3 regions of the Streptomyces sp. NPDC057428 genome follow, and region 3 is predicted to be linked to each of the others. Evidence: riboswitches for the same ligand, from Rfam matches in the RefSeq annotation. Region 3 holds a riboswitch; each other region holds the start of a gene.
What was found. A riboswitch is a leader RNA that binds a small molecule or an ion and turns the genes downstream of it on or off. The one in region 3 is predicted to bind thiamine pyrophosphate.

Region 1 (3,269 bases), on a different contig from region 3:
GACGCGGTCACCTTCGGCGAGCGCGGTGGCGGACCACTGACCGCGTGGGACCACGGCCTCGTTGACCGCGGCGGCCACACCGGAGGGAGCCGCGGTCAGCGCTGCGACGAGGGTGTCCAGGGCGGTGCCGGCGGGAAGGGTGCGACGTTCCCCGTTCACGGATACGGATACGGATACGGATACGGACACGGGGACGGTGGCTGGCACGGGCTGTGTCATACGGACTGCTCCTGCTGCGCGGGGGCGGTTCCAAGGCGGGTGGAGGCTGCCGCGCACCTCGGTGAGTGGGGCCGGGAGGCCGGTGGAAAGCGGGACGGGGAGAAGGGGCGGGCCACCTCGGGCAGTTCGCCGGTCGACAGCGCGTGGGCCATCACCTCGCCCGTGACGGGGGTCAGCAGCACCCCGTTGCGGTGGTGCCCGGTCGCGAGAAGCAGGCCGGGCAGCGCCGTCGGGCCCAGCAGCGGGGCGTTGTCGGGGGAGGCGGGCCGCAGGCCCGCACGCGTCTCGGTCAGCGGCAACTCGGTGATACCAGGCACCAAATCATGTGCGTCACGCAGCAGTTCGTAGACCCCGCCCGCGGTGACCGTGGTGTCCCAGCCCAGTTCCTCGGTGGTCGCGCCGACCACCAGCTCGCCGTCGGCACGCGGGACGAGATAGACGTGGCTGCCGCGCACGACGGCCCGTACGGTCCTGCTGAGGAAGGGGGCGTACGCGGCCGGGACGGTCAGCCGCAGCACCTGCCCCTTGACCGGGCGTACGGGCGGCAGGGCAGCCTCGGGTATCCCCGCCAGGCGGCCGCTGAGGCTTCCCCCGGCCAGGACCACCTGGCCGGCCGTCAGCTCCGTACCGTCCCGCAGGACCGCCCCCGTGGCCCGGCCGTGCGTGACGCGCAGGCGCTCGACCCAGGTGCGCCGGAAGGTCACCCCTGCCCGCTCGCACGCCGTGACCAGAGCGGACGCGAGGCGCCTTGGGTCCACCTGGTGGTCGCCGTCGACCCGCAGCCCGCCGCGTACGCCCGGCGCGAGCATCGGCTCCAGCCGCCGGCACTCGCGCCCGCTGAGCCACTCGGACCGCAGCCCCGAGCGCTGCTGCAGCGCGTGCAGCTCCCGCAGATGGGCCCGGTCGTCGGAGTCCAGTGCGACGGACAGGGTGCCGCAGGCCCGGAATCCCGTGGTCCGGCCGCTCGCCTCCTCCAGTTCGGCCACGAACTCCGGATAGCGGGCCGCCGAGGCGAGGTTGAGGCCGAGCAGCATCTGCTCGCCGTAGTGCAGTTCGGTGACGGCGGCGAGCATCCCGGCCGCGACCTGTGCCGCCCCGCCGCCCGGTTGGGGGTCGGCGAGCGTGGTGCCCAGACCGCGCTGGGCGGCCCGCCAGGCGGTCACCAGACCGATGACGCCGCCTCCGACGACCAGGACGTCGGAACTGTCTGCGGAGATACGCATGGGCGTCCAGCCCCTCCCTTCGCCGGCATGACCCGGATCAGGTTCGTACGGTCGGAGGCCGGTCAGCCTCCCTCTCAGCCCGGTACGCCCGGACTCCCGCGAGTGCCTTACGGCGGCCAGCCTAGTCCCCGCGGCCTCCGAGCAGTAGGGAGCGGCGCCCCGTGGCCCGTTCACCCGGTGGAGCATCCGCCCGGCGGCCCGCGTCCCCTCGGACGAGAACCGGAAGTGACCGGAGGCGGCGGGACGAGCGAGCGGAAGAGGCCGTGAGCTGACGCCATGTCACGTGATTAGGGTGGACCTGTGAGCGAGCAGACGCAGGACCCGGCAGGAGGACCCCGGCCGCACGGGGTCGTGATCGTGGGAGCGGGCATGGCGGGCGTGCAGACGGCCGTGGCCCTGCGCGAGCAGGGTTTCGCCGGCCCGGTCACCCTGGTCGGGGCCGAACCGCACCAGCCGTACGACCGGCCGCCCCTGTCCAAGGCGGTGCTGCTCGGCAAGGCCGAGGACTCCGCCTTCGACGTCGATTTCGAGGAGCTGGACATCACCCTGCGCCTCGGGCTCGACGTGACCGGCCTGCGCGCGGGGGCCCACGAGCTGGACACCGAGGAAGGGCCGGTCGCCTACGACGTGCTGGTCGTCGCCACCGGTGCGGAACCGGTCGTGCTGCCCGGCTCCGAGGGCGTGCCCGGCGTCCATCTGCTGCGCACCGTCGATGACGCGGCACGGCTGCGCCCCGTCCTGGAGCGTCAGCACGACGTGGTCGTCGTCGGAGCGGGCTGGATCGGCGCCGAGTTCACCACCGCGGCCCGCGCCGCGGGATGCGAGGTCACCGTCGTCGAGGCCGCCGACCGCCCCCTCGCCGGCACGATGCCCGCCGAGGTCGCGGCCCCCATGGCCGCCTGGTACGCCGAGAGCGGAGCCCGCCTCCTCACGGGCACCCGGGTCGCGAACGTCGAACCGGGCACCGTCCGCCTCACGGACGGCCGGACGGTCTCCGCCGGGGCGGTGGTCGTCGGAATCGGGGCCCGGCCCGCCACCGCGTGGCTCGCCGGTTCGGGCATCGCGCTGGGCCCGGACGGCTCGGTCACCACCGACAGCTCGCTGCGCACCTCGCTGCCCGGCGTCTACGCGGTGGGCGACTGCGCGTCCTTTCCTTCCGCCCGCTACGGCGAACGCCTGCTGGTCCACCACTGGGACAACGCGCTCCAGGGCCCGAGGACGGTCGCCGCCGCGCTCGCGGGCGGCGCGAGCGCGACGTACGACCCGGTGCCCTACTTCTGGTCCGAGCAGTTCGGGCGCTTCGTGCAGTACGCCGGCCACCACGCGGGTGCCGAGACGCTGCTCTGGCGCGGTGACCCCGCGGAACCGTCCTGGACGGTCTGCTGGCTGCGGCGGGGAGTCCTGGTCGCCGTGCTGGCCGTCAACAGGCCGCGCGACCTGGCCCAGGGCCGCAAGCTGGTCGAAGCGGGGGCGCGGATCGATCCGGCGCGGGCGGCCGATTCCTCCGTACCGCTGAAATCGACGGTGCTCCCGGGGCCGTGACAGCCCCGTACGGTCGGCCCGGGTACCGGCTGCCGGTGCGAGATGGCACGCTTGTCCCTGTGACCGAGATTGACGCAAAGATCGATGCTCTCGTCCCCGCCTGGCTCCACCTTCCTGACATCGCGGAAATGCTCGATGTCCAGGTGACGCGCGTACGGCAGCTGGTCAGGGATGGCCAGCTCATCGCCGTACGACGTGGTGAGAACCGGACGCTGCAGGTGCCTGCCGCCTTCATCGACGGCGACAAGGTGGTCAAGGGGCTCGCAGGGACCCTGACGCTCCTGA
Region 2 (3,269 bases), on a different contig from region 3:
AGCCTGAGCCAGGAATCCCCCTGCTTCAGCCCGGGGAGGATGTCAAAGCACCCCGAGTTCCCTGTCCGGCCGGCAGTACGGGCAGGCCATGACCCCGTCCTGGGTGAGCGCGCGCAGGGCCTGCTCCCGAGTCATGGCCTGTGTCCGCTTTCCGCCCATACCGCAGTCGCCCGTGTGGACGGCGTCCGCCTGGTTCCCGCCACCCGCGCGCAGCACCGACAGCTTCCAGCCGGGCGCAGGCGGCGGCAGGACGCGGGCCGCCCGGGCGGCCGAGGCCTCGCGCTCCTCCAGCTCGGCGATGGTCCGATCGGTTCGGCCGAGCTGATAGGCCTGCCACTCGCGCACGATCCGGAGGCGGTCCAGACGGGAAAGGTTATCGGACACGTATTCGATTCTATGCCCCCATGTTCCACCCTGCGCACTTCTTCCCCGTCGTGCGATCGGTCACTGTCTCCGGGCCGCACCGTGCTGTCGCGGCCCGTCCGAGGCCCGCCGGCGCCCGCTGCGCGGCCTCCGGCCCGCTGACGGCCTCTACTACCACGGCGTGTCTGCGACACTGGGTGAACCATGCCTAAGCCCGGAGAACTCACGTTTGTCGCGCCCCGCGGAGCCAAGCTGCCGCCGCGGCACCTCGCCGACCTCACACCCGACGAGCGCAAGGAAGCAGTCGCCGCGACCGGCGAGAAGGGCTTCCGTGCCAAGCAGCTGTCGCAGCACTACTTCACGCGGTTCACGCACGACCCGGCGGAGTGGACCAACATCCCGGCCGGTTCGCGGGACAAGCTCGCCGAGGCGATGTTCCCCGACCTGATGTCGGTGGTCCGCCACATCAGCTGCGACGACGACACCACCCGCAAGACGCTCTGGAAGCTGCACGACGGGACGCTCGTCGAGTCCGTCCTCATGCGGTATCCGGACCGGGTGACCATGTGCATCTCGTCGCAGGCCGGGTGCGGCATGAACTGCCCCTTCTGCGCGACCGGGCAGGCCGGTCTCGACCGGAACCTGTCGACCGCCGAGATCGTGCACCAGATCGTGGACGGCATGCGCGCGCTGCGCGACGGCGAGGTCCCGGGCGGACCGGCACGGCTGTCCAACATCGTGTTCATGGGCATGGGTGAGCCGCTGGCCAACTACAAGCGCGTGGTCGGGGCGATCCGGCGGCTGACGGACCCGGAGCCCGACGGCCTCGGGCTCTCGCAGCGCGGGATCACGGTGTCCACGGTCGGGCTGGTCCCCGCGATGCTGCGCTTCGCCGACGAGGGCTTCAAGTGCCGCCTCGCGGTGTCCCTGCACGCCCCGGACGACGAGCTGCGCGACACCCTCGTACCCGTGAACACCCGCTGGAAGGTACGCGAAGTCCTGGACGCCGCGTGGGAGTACGCGGAGAAGTCCGGCCGCCGCATCTCCATCGAGTACGCGCTGATCCGCGACATCAACGACCAGGCCTGGCGCGGTGACCGGCTGGGACGGCTGCTCAAGGGCAAGCGGGTCCACGTCAACCTCATCCCGTTGAACCCGACGCCGGGCTCCAAGTGGACCGCTTCGCGGCCCGAGGACGAGAAGGCGTTCGTGGAGGCCATCGCGGCTCACGGCGTGCCGGTCACCGTTCGGGACACCCGCGGCCAGGAGATCGACGGGGCCTGCGGGCAGCTGGCGGCCTCCGAGCGCTGAGAGAGACCGGCCGGGTCCGGCGGTGCCGGCCCGGTCCGCTCCGTCCGCCCGGTCCCGATCGTCCCGCCGGTGTAGCCTGGTTCGCGAATCAACTTCATATTCCGACAGGGGAGCGCCACAGCGCTGAGAGTGCGGCACCGAGGACAGGTCGGCCGCAGACCCTCTGAACCTCGCCCGGGTCATTCCGGGTAGGAAGTTCGGACCTTACTCAAGCTGTTGCGCCCTGCCCGCTCGCCGAGCGGGTGGGGCCGCGTCTCTTCCTGGTCATCTCCAGGAGGAATCACATGAACACCACCACGAAGTACGCGGCGACGGCACTCGCCGCCGCGCTCGGCGTGTCCGTGCTCGCGGGCTGCGGGAGTGACGACGACGGCGCTGCGGGAGCCGGGGGTTCCAAGACCGTCACGCTGGTCAGCCACGACTCCTTCAACGCCTCGGACACCGTCCTGAAGGCGTTCACGAAGGAGACCGGCTACAAGGTCAAGGTACTCAAGAGCGGTGACGCCGGAGCAGCGCTCAACCAGGAGATCCTGACCAAGGGGTCCCCGCGCGGCGACGTGTTCTTCGGCGCCGACAACACGCTGCTCTCCCGGGCCCTCGACAACGGCCTTTTCACACCGTACGAGGCGAAGGGCCTCGAACGCGTCGCGGCCGACACGCAGCTGGACGGCGACAAGCACCGGGTCACGCCCGTCGACACCGGCGACATCTGCGTCAACTACGACAAGAAGTACTTCGCCGACAGGAAGCTCGACCCGCCGCAGTCCTTCGACGACCTGCTGAAGCCCGAGTACAAGAACCTCCTCGTCACCGAGAACGCCGCGACCTCGTCGCCGGGTCTCGGCTTCCTCCTCGGCACCGTCGCCGCCCACGGCGAGACCGGCTACCAGGACTACTGGAAGCAGCTGAAGAGCAACGGCGTCAAGGTCGTCGACGGCTGGGAGCAGGCGTACAACGAGGAGTTCTCCGGCTCGGCCGGCGGGAAGAAGGCCAAGGCGGACCGGCCGCTCGTCGTCTCCTACGCCTCCAGCCCGCCCGTCGAGGTGCTGTACGCCGATCCGCAGCCTGCCGTGGCCCCCACCGGCGTCGCCACCGGTACGTGCTTCCGCCAGATCGAGTTCGCCGGCCTGTTGAACGGCGCGAAGAACGAGGCGGGCGGCAAGGCGCTGCTGGACTTCCTCATCAGCAAGCGGTTCCAGGAGGACATGCCGCTGAACATGTTCGTGAACCCGGTGGCGAAGGACGCGAAGCTGCCGGAGCTCTTCACGAAGTTCGGCGCCACCGTGGACAAGCCGGCGAGCGTGGCCCCGGAGAAGATCGCCAAGAACCGTGAGCAGTGGGTCCAGTCATGGTCCTCGCTCGTCGTAAGGTAGCCGCGCCTCCCGCGTGGCGGGGCAACGCGGTGCGGTTCGGGCTGATGGCCATGCCCGTCGCGTTCTTCGCGCTGTTCTTCGCCTACCCGGTCGCCGCGATCGTCGGCCGGGGGCTGAAGGCGGACGGCGTCTGGCAGTTCGGCCGGATCGGCACGGTGCTGAGCCGGCCCGCCATCCTGGACGTCCTCTGGTTCACGACCTGGCAGGCTCTCGCCTCGACGG
Region 3 (3,269 bases):
CGACCAGACCGATCGAGCCGACCAGCGTCCGGACGATCTCCTCTGCGACCAGTTCGCTGTTGGCCACGGTGCCCACACTGCTCTGCGCGATCGAGAAGAGGAGGAGCAGGGGAAGGGCCGCGCCCGCATAGGCGAGTACGAGGGTGTTGACGACCGAGGCGATGTGGTCGCGTCCGATCCTGATACCCGCGCGGTAGAGCTGGCGCACGCCCATCGTGGGGTCCGCCTGGTGCAGTTCCCACACTGCGGATGTCTGCGTGACGGTCACATCGTCGAGCACGCCGAGCGAACCGATGATCACACCGGCCAAGAGCAGGCCGCTCATGTCGATGCCCGGGTACAGGCCGTGGATGAGGCCGGTGTTGTCATCCGTGTTGCCGGACAGGTGCGCCCAGCCGATGAAGAGCGAACCGAGCAGCCCGATCAGCATCAGCGAGATGAGGGTGCCGATGACGGCCACCGACGTACGGGCCGTCAGGCCGTGGCAGGTGTAGAGGGCGATCAGCATGATGGCGCTGGCCCCGATCACGGCGACGACGAGCGGATTCGAGCCCTGCAGGATCGCCGGCAGGATGAACAGCGTCAGCACCGCGAACGAGACGGCGAGCGCGATCAGCGCCATCAGGCCGCGCAGCCTCCCCACCACGACCACCGCGAGGGCGAAGATCCCCGCCAGCAGGGCCATGGGGACCGTACGGTCCACGTCCGTCACGGAGTACTGGAGATCGCGCGGCGCGTCGGGTGCGAAGGCCACTACAACGCCCTGGCCCTCCTCAAGTTGACGGGTGGCGTCGGGCTGGATGATCTCGACGAACCTGCGGCCCCTGTCCTCTCCGGTCGTCACTTCGACCGTGGCTTTCCTGCACTGCCCCGACTGCCCGGCGACCGCCTCCCTGCCCGAGGGCGTGGAGGTGTCTCCGGTCGGGGGCACCTGCGAGGCGTTGACGTCCGCGCAGTCGACCCTGACGACCTCGACGACCGTGCCCTCCTGGGTCTGCCGGTCGAAGCCGACACCCGTGCGTTCGTGGGCGGGTGCTCCGCCCGGCCAGAACGCGACGAGGCCGACCAGGACAGCTGTGGCGAAGGGGATCACCACAGCCGCGATGACCTTCCGCAGGTGCTTCGAGACGGGCGCGGCGGGACCGTGGCTGTGCGTGTGGCCGTGGGCATGACTCTGCGTGCTGCCTGACGCGGGGGCGTGCGGTTCGGGAGCGCTTCGGGGGGACGTCACACGCCGATCATCCCAAGAACGGAGGAGGCCCTCTGGCCAGCACGCCAGCCGGGCCGCTAGCGTGGGGGCACATTTGCACACGCGGGAGCTCGGAGCACCGGGCTGAGAGGGCGCTGACCTCCGTATATCCGTACGGGACAGCTGCGCCGACCGCCGAACCTGTTACCGGGTAATGCCGGCGTAGGGAGTAGGTCTCATGACCACAGCGGACGCACGCAAGCCTGCCTCGGAGCGGAACGCGCAGCATGCGCAGAATGCCGAGAAAACGGAGAACACCGAGGCCGGAAAGTCCATCGGCTGGCACAAAGGGTACGTCCAGGGCTCACGCCCGGACCTCCGGGTGCCGGTCCGTCAGGTGCACCTCACCAACGGCAAGGACGTGACGCTGTACGACACGTCCGGGCCGTACACCGACCCCACCACCGAAACCGACGTCCGCCGCGGCCTCGCCCCCCTCCGCGAGAACTGGATCATCGCGCGGGGCGACACCGAGGAGTACGCGGGCCGCCCCGCGCGTCCCGAGGACGACGGGCTCAAGCACACCTCACCACGCGGTGGTCTGCGCAATCTCGACGCGGTCTTCCCCGGCCGCCCGCGACAGCCCAGGCGGAGCCGTGACGGCAGTCCTGTCACCCAACTCGCCTACGCGCGGCGGGGTGAGATCACTCCGGAGATGGAGTACGTCGCGATCCGCGAGAACGTCGCCCCTGAGGTCGTGCGGGACGAGATCGCGGCAGGCCGGGCCGTACTGCCGGCCAACGTCAACCATCCGGAGATCGAGCCGATGATCATCGGCAAGCGGTTCCTCGTGAAGGTCAACGCGAACATCGGCAACTCCGCGGTCACCTCCTCCATCGAGGAGGAGGTGGACAAGATGACCTGGGCCACGAAGTGGGGGGCCGACACGGTCATGGACCTCTCCACCGGGCGCAACATCCACACGACCCGCGAATGGGTCCTGCGCAACTCCCCCGTTCCGATCGGCACCGTCCCGCTCTACCAGGCCCTCGAAAAGGTGGACGGCCGGGCTGAGGAACTGACCTGGGAGATCTACAAGGACACGGTCATCGAACAGGCCGAGCAGGGCGTCGACTACATGACGGTGCACGCCGGTGTCCGCCTGCCGTACGTTCCCCTGACGGCCCGCCGTAAGACCGGCATCGTCTCCCGCGGTGGCTCGATCATGGCGGCCTGGTGCCTGGCACACCACAAGGAATCGTTCCTCTACGAGCACTTCGAGGACCTCTGCGAGATCCTCGCGGCGTACGACGTGACGTACTCCCTCGGTGACGGCCTGCGGCCCGGTTGCATCGCCGATGCCAACGACGAGGCGCAGTTCGCGGAGCTCCGGACGCTGGGTGAACTCAACACCGTGGCGAAGCGGTTCGGCGTGCAGACCATGATCGAGGGTCCGGGTCACGTCCCCATGCACAAGATCAAAGAGAACATCGACCTCCAGCAGGAGATCTGCGAGGAGGCCCCGTTCTACACGCTCGGCCCGCTGACCACCGATGTGGCGCCGGCGTACGACCACATCACCTCGGGCATCGGAGCGGCGATGATCGCGTGGTGGGGGACGGCGATGCTCTGCTACGTCACGCCCAAGGAGCACCTGGGGCTTCCGAACCGGGACGACGTGAAGACCGGTGTCATCACCTACAGGATCGCGGCCCACGCGGCGGACCTGGCCAAGGGGCATCCGGGTGCCCAGGAGTGGGACGACGCACTGTCGGACGCCCGGTTCGAGTTCCGCTGGGAGGACCAGTTCAACCTGGCTCTCGACCCCGACACCGCACGGGAGTTCCACGACGAGACGCTGCCGGCCGAGCCGGCGAAGACCGCCCACTTCTGCTCCATGTGCGGGCCGAAGTTCTGCTCGATGAAGATTAGTAGAAGCATCACAGAACAATTCGCCCCGGATCTCGCTGTGACCAGCGACGCTGAAGCTCAAGCGGGGATGCTCGCCAAGTCGAAGGAGTTCGCAGAGGCAGGCCATCGCGTGTACCTGCCAATTGCAGACTGATCTTCTGACATCTCA

Region 1: another riboswitch for thiamine pyrophosphate. It lies ahead of thiO (glycine oxidase ThiO); the one in region 3 lies ahead of thiC (phosphomethylpyrimidine synthase ThiC).
Region 2: another riboswitch for thiamine pyrophosphate. It lies ahead of ACFU5K_RS26640 (thiamine ABC transporter substrate binding subunit); the one in region 3 lies ahead of thiC (phosphomethylpyrimidine synthase ThiC).

Annotation. Positions count from the first base shown of each region.
Region 1 is NZ_JBHVCT010000035.1:6,086-9,354, reverse strand. It holds gene thiS (sulfur carrier protein ThiS) at 1-219, opposite strand, end outside; gene thiO (glycine oxidase ThiO) at 216-1,442, opposite strand; TPP riboswitch at 1,440-1,552, opposite strand; gene ACFU5K_RS16160 (NAD(P)/FAD-dependent oxidoreductase) at 1,743-2,984, shown strand; gene ACFU5K_RS16155 (Rv2175c family DNA-binding protein) at 3,044-3,269, shown strand, end outside.
Region 2 is NZ_JBHVCT010000093.1:20,349-23,617, reverse strand. It holds gene ACFU5K_RS26650 (DUF6233 domain-containing protein) at 43-384, opposite strand; gene rlmN (23S rRNA (adenine(2503)-C(2))-methyltransferase RlmN) at 568-1,674, shown strand; TPP riboswitch at 1,771-1,887, shown strand; gene ACFU5K_RS26640 (thiamine ABC transporter substrate binding subunit) at 1,959-3,047, shown strand; gene ACFU5K_RS26635 (ABC transporter permease) at 3,092-3,269, shown strand, end outside.
Region 3 is NZ_JBHVCT010000041.1:35,703-38,971, forward strand. It holds gene ACFU5K_RS17855 (YibE/F family protein) at 1-1,231, opposite strand, end outside; TPP riboswitch at 1,303-1,435, shown strand; gene thiC (phosphomethylpyrimidine synthase ThiC) at 1,428-3,254, shown strand.